DNA from 2 places in the Desertibacillus haloalkaliphilus genome. Region 1 is predicted to be linked to the other one. Evidence: riboswitches for the same ligand, from Rfam matches in the RefSeq annotation. Region 1 holds a riboswitch; the other holds the start of a gene.
The links. A riboswitch is a leader RNA that binds a small molecule or an ion and turns the genes downstream of it on or off. The one in region 1 is predicted to bind thiamine pyrophosphate.
Positions count from the first base shown of each region.

Region 1 (3,881 bases):
AATGTCAGAGCCTCCACGTGGAAACGTGACAAGCGTTCCTTCTGGTGAGTAACCAAAGAATCCTGGGAAGACAAGAACTCCTGGACGCTCACGAAGCTTGAATAAGTTTTCATAGGCTTCCGGCAATACTTGAGCATTCCCTGGCTCATCACTTACAAGTAAACCTGCATCCCTAGGGTTCACATATTGAGCTTCAATTCCCTTACTCTCCAAATAAAAGGCGATTAATTTTGCATTGTTATCCTCACCGCTTGCCTTAATGGCATCCATAAACTTACCTTCATTTGAAGTATCAGCGGCTAAGCGCTCTTTAAGATCGCTTTCAATCGTATCAATAATTTCACTTGACAGTTCAAGGCCTTTTGCAATCTGTTCATAACGATCGACAACAGCTGCTAACTCTGCATCTGCACTGCCTTCGCTTAAATAGGTTTCACCTAGTTTTATTAATAAGTCCGTTACTTTTGTATCTTCATCATTACGCTTCCCCGGTGCTGAAACGACAATAACTTTTCGTTCTGGGTCATCTGTAATCACTGATGCGACTTTTCGAATTTGTTCTGCACTCGCTACTGATGTTCCACCAAATTTAGCTACCTTCATCTTCTCTCTCCCAACTCCAATGTTTGTTTTGTGTTCGCTAACATTTTGACAATTCTAAATTTAACATAGCTTTACACGTAAAGCAAAACGAATCTGCCAGCTTTATCTTTCATACAGTTTGATATAGTTTCATCAGCCACAGTGATACCCGCATCACGCTTATTTTTACCTAATCAATCTCATTCACTAGCAAATAGTAACAAATCACCTTGTAAATCAAACACTAGTCAGAACATACAAGCCCAATTAAATTTTCCGAATTTTAGTTGCAAATGGTTATAAACTTTAGTATGATTCAACTGTACAACTAAAGACAAACGGGAGCTTGATCGAATCAAGCTGAGAGGACAACTAGTGAGTTGTCGACCGGTGAACCTGAACTAGGTAATGCTAGCGGAGGGATTATATTTATCTATGTATGGATACGTATGCCTATCAGACCGCTTGCTAGCGGTCTTTTTTACGTTTAAGTAATGATGACAATAGTGGTTTACGTATTATACCTTACTTTTTATTACAAAAATGTAAATATAACCCTCCTACTAGAGTTCACTTTCTACCATGAGAGTAAAATTCTATTTTTAGGAGGATCATCGTATGAAAAATCAATCTACTCTTACCCTATCATCAACATTCCCCAATAGTTCAAAGGTGTATCTTGAAGGTTCAAGAAAGGACATTCGGGTGCCTGTACGCGAAATTAAACTTCACCCGACAGATAATAACGGTCAAAAAGAGATCAATCAGCCGTTTCAAGTCTATGATACAAGCGGTCCCTACACAGATCCTCATTATTCTGTAGACGTTCGCAAAGGACTTCCTACCATTCGTCAACAATGGATTTTAGAACGTGAAAATGTAGAAGAATATGATGGAAGAAATATTAAACCTGAAGATAACGGCTTTAAAACCACCCAAGACAAAAACGAGGTTGAAATGTTTGATACACGCCAACGAAAGCCTCTTCGTGCCAAAAAAGAAAGAAATGTTACACAACTCCATTATGCCCGCCAAGGAATGATTACCCCTGAAATGGAGTTTATCGCTATTCGTGAAGGCCTTTCCCCTGAATTTGTACGAAAAGAAGTTGCAGAGGGACGAGCCATTATTCCGGTAAACATCAACCATCCGGAAAGTGAACCGATGATTATTGGTCGCAATTTTCATACGAAAATTAATGCAAACATCGGAAATTCAGCTGTCAGCTCGTCGATTGAAGAAGAAGTTGAGAAGATGACATGGGCTACCCGTTGGGGGGCTGATACGATTATGGATCTGTCAACAGGAAAGCATATCCACACAACAAGAGAGTGGATCATTCGTAATTCTCCTGTACCGATTGGAACCGTACCTATTTATCAGGCGCTTGAAAAGGTAAATGGTGTTGCTGAAGACCTTTCTTGGGAAGTTTATCGTGATACATTAATTGAACAAGCTGAACAAGGGGTTGACTACTTTACAATTCACGCTGGTGTTCTGTTACGGTATATTCCACTTACTGCAGATCGTGTTACAGGTATCGTTTCTCGTGGCGGCTCGATTATGGCAGCATGGTGTCTCGCGCATCACGAAGAAAACTTTTTATACACTCATTTTGAAGACATTTGTGACATCTTAAAACAATATGATATTGCATTTTCTTTAGGAGATGGTCTTCGTCCTGGCTCCATTGCTGATGCTAACGACGAAGCACAATTTGCCGAATTAGAAACGCTCGGAGAGTTAACAAAAATTGCATGGAAACACGATGTTCAAGTGATGGTTGAAGGTCCAGGACATGTACCAATGCACAAAATTAAAGAAAACATGGATCGTCAGCTTGACGTATGCGAGGAAGCACCGTTCTATACATTAGGTCCATTAACGACAGATATTGCACCAGGCTATGACCATATTACATCAGCGATTGGTGCTGCCATGATTGGTTGGTTCGGAACAGCGATGCTTTGTTATGTGACACCAAAGGAACATCTAGGGTTACCGAACAAAGATGATGTCCGTGAAGGTGTGATCACCTACAAAATTGCCGCTCATGCCGCCGATTTAGCCAAGGGTCATCCGAATGCACAAAAGCGTGATGATGCCCTATCAAAAGCGCGGTTTGAGTTCCGCTGGTATGATCAATTTAATCTATCACTTGATCCTGAAAAAGCGTTGAGCTTCCATGATGAAACACTCCCTGCTGAAGGTGCAAAATCAGCCCACTTTTGCTCGATGTGTGGTCCGAAGTTTTGTAGCATGCGCATTACACAAGATATTCGTAACCAAGCAAAAGAAAAGGGTCTCAAGGAAGATCAACTTCTAAAAGAGGAACTTGAGAACAAATCTAAGGAATTCCGGGAAAAAGGCAGTAAAATCTACCAATAAATAACGATCTCAATTCCTCATTATCAGGATTAAACAAATGGCGAACAATTCATGCCTATCAACTCAAGGGGCACACATACAACCTCATCCTCTCCAACCGATGACAGGTAGGATAATAGAGAACTTAAACATGCTTAAGAGGGCAGGAAACCTGCCCTCTTATACACGACTTTTTTATGCCAATAAATAGATTAACTTAAAAAGTGGAGATTAGGAAACAATGGTTTCATCGAATATTCTAATAGAATCGCTCAACCTTTTTGGTGACAACCACCTCTTATTAATTCCAAGAGCCATCGCGTCCCCAATTTGGCTCTACCAATCCAACCTTCTCAAATAAGGCTATAGCGATTGAACGAGGTTCTCCGACGAGTGATGCCTCCGTACATGCAGATTCAGGTTCATATCCTGTCGCTAATGCCTTTTCTAACGTTGTTTCCTCTAAATAATTCGTCAGCTCTGCTTGATCAAAGCATGGTGGTGATACATAAACGTGATGAGTATGATCAATGATCATTCGTGTTTGATCTGGCGCTGTTGGTGTGATTTTAATAAAAAATGCAACAATAACAATAGCAATAATTACACTGATCAATAATAGTTTCTTCATCTCTTTTCCTCAACTTTCATTCAATTAAACGATGTCGTTTCTAGTTTAATATGAATGCTAACGTCAAAACAACTGATTTGTTTTTAATAGTAGAGATCGTTGAGACCAAACGACGTGATAGGACTAATTGTTATATAATCCATCAACTAGTAATTCTAGTGCAGCTGGAGCGCGAATTCCTTCGGCAGCCGCTGATAACGGAATAATGATAAAGTGTTCATTTTTAATCGCCGTCACATCTTTTAAGGCAGGATGATGCAAGAGGTGTTCCCTTTTTTGATCGACTGTAGTCTCACCATAA
Region 1 covers NZ_JAHPIV010000012.1:118,132-122,012, reverse strand. Annotated here, with positions in the region: gene KH400_RS14520 (aspartate kinase) at 1-603, opposite strand, end outside; TPP riboswitch at 911-1,022, shown strand; gene thiC (phosphomethylpyrimidine synthase ThiC) at 1,201-2,970, shown strand; gene KH400_RS14510 (hypothetical protein) at 3,251-3,580, opposite strand; gene KH400_RS14505 (ABC transporter substrate-binding protein) at 3,704-3,881, opposite strand, start outside.

Region 2 (3,881 bases), on a different contig from region 1:
TTTGTCAACATCTAAAGTACCATGGCCGATGCCTTGGACAAAGGGGTGATCATGGCTCTTTCTCCATACGGTTTCTGCACTTTTATGTAGTCGGTCTGAAAATTTCATCGTAATCACTCCTAATTATGTTTAGATTTTTTTGTATGACACCACTCATAGATAAATTGAATCATTACTTTTGTAAACTGAAGAAGTTGGTCAATCGGGACATGTTCATTAACTGCGTGTGCGTTCTGCAAATCACCAGGCCCATAGATGACAGTCGGAATGCCGGCTTCAGCTAACCAGCCGCCATCAGTGACAGTAGGTGACATCCCAATAGTTGGTAAAGTACCTGTTGAGTGTTGGTGTGATGAAGCAAGTGTTTTAAGCCCAGGCCACTCGTTATTAATCGCTAATGAAGGAAAGATCTCTCCGCGATCTTCAATCATTGATTGACCACCCCAATCAAATGTCGGAGGGTGTTCGCGTAGCCATGGATCAGCAGCGGCAACGTTCAAAACATGCTCTTCAATTTCTTTAATAATGTCCTCATGATTTTCATCAGGATAGAAGTGGACGGTAATCCATAGGGAACACTTGTCGGCAATAAATGCTGCATGCCTACCACCTTCAATGACAGCTGGGTTAATGGTATTCATTCCAGCAGGGAACCCTGGGTATGATTTTGTTACCGCCCAATGCTGTTCTAGCGATTGTAACCCTTCAATAATTTTCATCATCTTTTCAATCGCGCTTGCTCCAAACAAGCTTCCGCCGGCATGAAGCATGTTTCTTCTTGTTGCATCGTGAAAGGTTTTCGGACTTTGAACAGTAATCCATCCCGTGATTACACCGCCTTGACCTTGGATGTGACAGTCAGATGTGTCGACGACAACCGCAAAATCGGCATCATAACCTCTGCGGCAACATTCCAATGTTCCTGCTTCTCCAACTTCTTCGCCGATGACAGATTGATAGATAAGATCCCCTGGCAGTTTGACACCTGCTTCCTTAAGAAGTTTAATCGCAAATAGCGAAGCGGCTTTTCCAGCCTTCATATCTGCAGTTCCGCGTCCATAGATGTTGCCATCTTTAATCACGGGATCGAAAGGGTCAGTGTTCCAGCCTTCACTATCATCAACTTCAGCAACATCGATATGACCATTAATAATGAGGCTATTGTAGTAATCAGGTTCTGTCCCTTTTAATGTTCCGACTACGTTAGGATCTCCTTTGTATACATCCCATTTATCAATAGAGAAGCCGAGGTCTTCTAGGTAGGAGGCAATGTATGTTTGAGCAGCTACAGTGTTGCGAGCGGGTGGACTTGGTGTTTTATAGCGCACTAATGCCTGAACGAGCTCAAGTAGTTCATCTTTTCTGTTGTCTACTTCCCGTTGAACCTGATGGGGGTCAATCGTCTGTTTCATATGTTTCACTCCTTTTTGTTTGTTATGAGTTTGTAGTATGTAGGTTCTTGGGAGATTTAATGTTGCTATGGCTATAAACCAAAAAGAAAACCACTCCAACATAAGGAGTGGTTTGGTTTAACAATTGGACATGGACCAATGTCAATCTATTCAGAAAACCATTGATCGATGTACGATGTATCCCATCCACTTCCCTACGCTAGTATTATCTAGATCAGGTTAAGGGTTAAGGCGAAGGCCTCTCTCAGCACGATGGCACCCCTAGTGGTCATCTTTTAAGTTAACAACAAAGTAACATAGTTTACTATTTAATACAAGGAAGAAGTGAGAGACCTAACAATCGGTTTATTATCTGAATATTTAAACTTTTATTTAAAGATGAGAAAATTCTAAAAAGTGGTTGTATTTTACAAAAGTCTGTTATATTATAATACCAGAAATAAAAACACTGTATTAACACAGCGAGAAAGAAATTTACTACATACCATTAAGTTGAAGGTAGGGGTGATTGCTCAGATTAGGAGATTTCGTGTGATTGGCCAGCTGATAAGCTAAATGTTTAATGCAGACGATCGCGTGAAAGCTATTGTAGTCGTCGGGACTGAATGTAGAGGGGAATCATTTAATTTCAAAAAAGGGAGATGGAGTATTATGACAAACGTAAACATTCAAGAGGAAGCTAGAAAATTACAAGAAAGCTGGGAAAATGATTCACGCTGGAATGGCATCGAAAGACCATATTCAGCTGAAGATGTCATTCGCTTACGAGGCTCTGTTCAAATTGAACATACACTTGCTCGTCGTGGAGCGGAAAAGTTATGGACGTTAATTAATGAAGAACCATTTGTAAACGCACTAGGTGCCTTAACAGGTGGGCAAGCGGTACAACAAGTAAAAGCTGGCCTTAAGGCGATCTACTTAAGTGGCTGGCAAGTGGCGGCAGATGCAAACTTAGCTGGACAAATGTATCCTGACCAAAGCTTGTATCCTGCAAACAGTGTACCTCAAGTCGTAAAACGGATTAATCAATCATTACAACGTGCAGACCAAATTCAACACCTTGAAGGAGAAGGTGACATTGATTATTTTGCTCCGATCGTTGCTGATGCTGAAGCTGGATTCGGTGGTCAATTAAACGTATTCGAACTAATGAAAGGTATGATTGAAGCAGGCGCTGCTGGCGTTCACTTTGAAGATCAGCTGGCCTCTGAGAAAAAATGTGGTCACCTTGGTGGTAAAGTATTAATCCCAACGCAAACAGCGGTACGTAACTTAACGGCTGCTCGACTAGCTGCAGATGTAAGTGGTGTTCCAACGCTTCTAGTTGCAAGAACAGATGCGGATGCTGCTGACTTAATTACTTCAGATGTAGATCCGACAGATCACGAGTTTATTACAGGAGAGCGTACGCCAGAAGGATTCTATCGTACAAATGCTGGTATCGATCAAGCGATTGCACGTGGGTTAGCTTATGCGCCATATGCTGATTTAATCTGGTGTGAAACATCAAAACCAAGTCTTGAAGAAGCACAAAAATTTGCTGATGCGATTCATGCGAAATTCCCAGGCAAAATGCTTGCTTATAACTGCTCACCTTCATTTAACTGGGAAGCAAACCTTGATAAAGATACGATTGAAACATACCAAGTTGAACTTGGTAAAATGGGCTACAAGTTCCAATTCGTTACGCTTGCTGGTTTCCATGCTCTTAACCATAGCATGTTTGAACTTGCTCACGGCTACAAAACTCGTGGAATGGGTGCATACTCTGAGCTTCAACAAGCTGAGTTTGCTAGTGAAGCAAAAGGATATTCAGCAACACGTCACCAACGTGAAGTTGGTACAGGGTATTTTGATGAAGTTTCTCAAGTTGTTTCTGGTGGCACTTCTTCTACAACAGCACTTAAAGGTTCAACAGAAGAAGCGCAATTCCAAAAGTAATCACGATTGATTATCTCTCTCATCTCATCATATATTATAGAAAGACTCCGTTTTGATCGCGGAGTCTTTTTTTTGTGTGAGAATAGGTGTTGTCCGATGTGTTCTATAAACAGAGGTGGTTATACCACCTCTGTTCTATTACAATATTCAACGTTCAACAATATTTTTCGTTAGATTAATTTTCGTTCAGCGAGCAAAATACCATCTTCATCAGCATAAACATATTGGCCAGGAGACCAATCCACTCCGGCAAATTGTACGGACAGGTTTTCGTATCCTTTCCCTTCTTTTATACTTTTAAACGGGTTTGTCCCTAAGGCGAAGACGCCGATGTCCATCTCATTGATCTCTCCTGAATCTCGTATACACCCATTAATGATCACACCAGCAAGCTTTCTCTTAACTGCAATTTCAGCTAAGTTATCTCCCATAAGTGCGCAACGACGTGAAGCCCCACCATCTACAACAAGTACACTTCCTGATGGAATCGTTTCAAGTGCTTTTTTTACTAAAACATTGTCTTCAAAC
Region 2 covers NZ_JAHPIV010000007.1:44,340-48,220, reverse strand. Annotated here, with positions in the region: gene tenA (thiaminase II) at 1-108, opposite strand, end outside; gene KH400_RS09165 (acetylornithine deacetylase) at 120-1,412, opposite strand; TPP riboswitch at 1,587-1,685, opposite strand; gene aceA (isocitrate lyase) at 2,064-3,353, shown strand; gene rraA (ribonuclease E activity regulator RraA) at 3,524-3,881, opposite strand, start outside.
Region 2: it holds a riboswitch for thiamine pyrophosphate, as region 1 does, so the genes downstream of both, KH400_RS09165 (acetylornithine deacetylase) here and thiC (phosphomethylpyrimidine synthase ThiC) in region 1, are expected to answer to the same signal.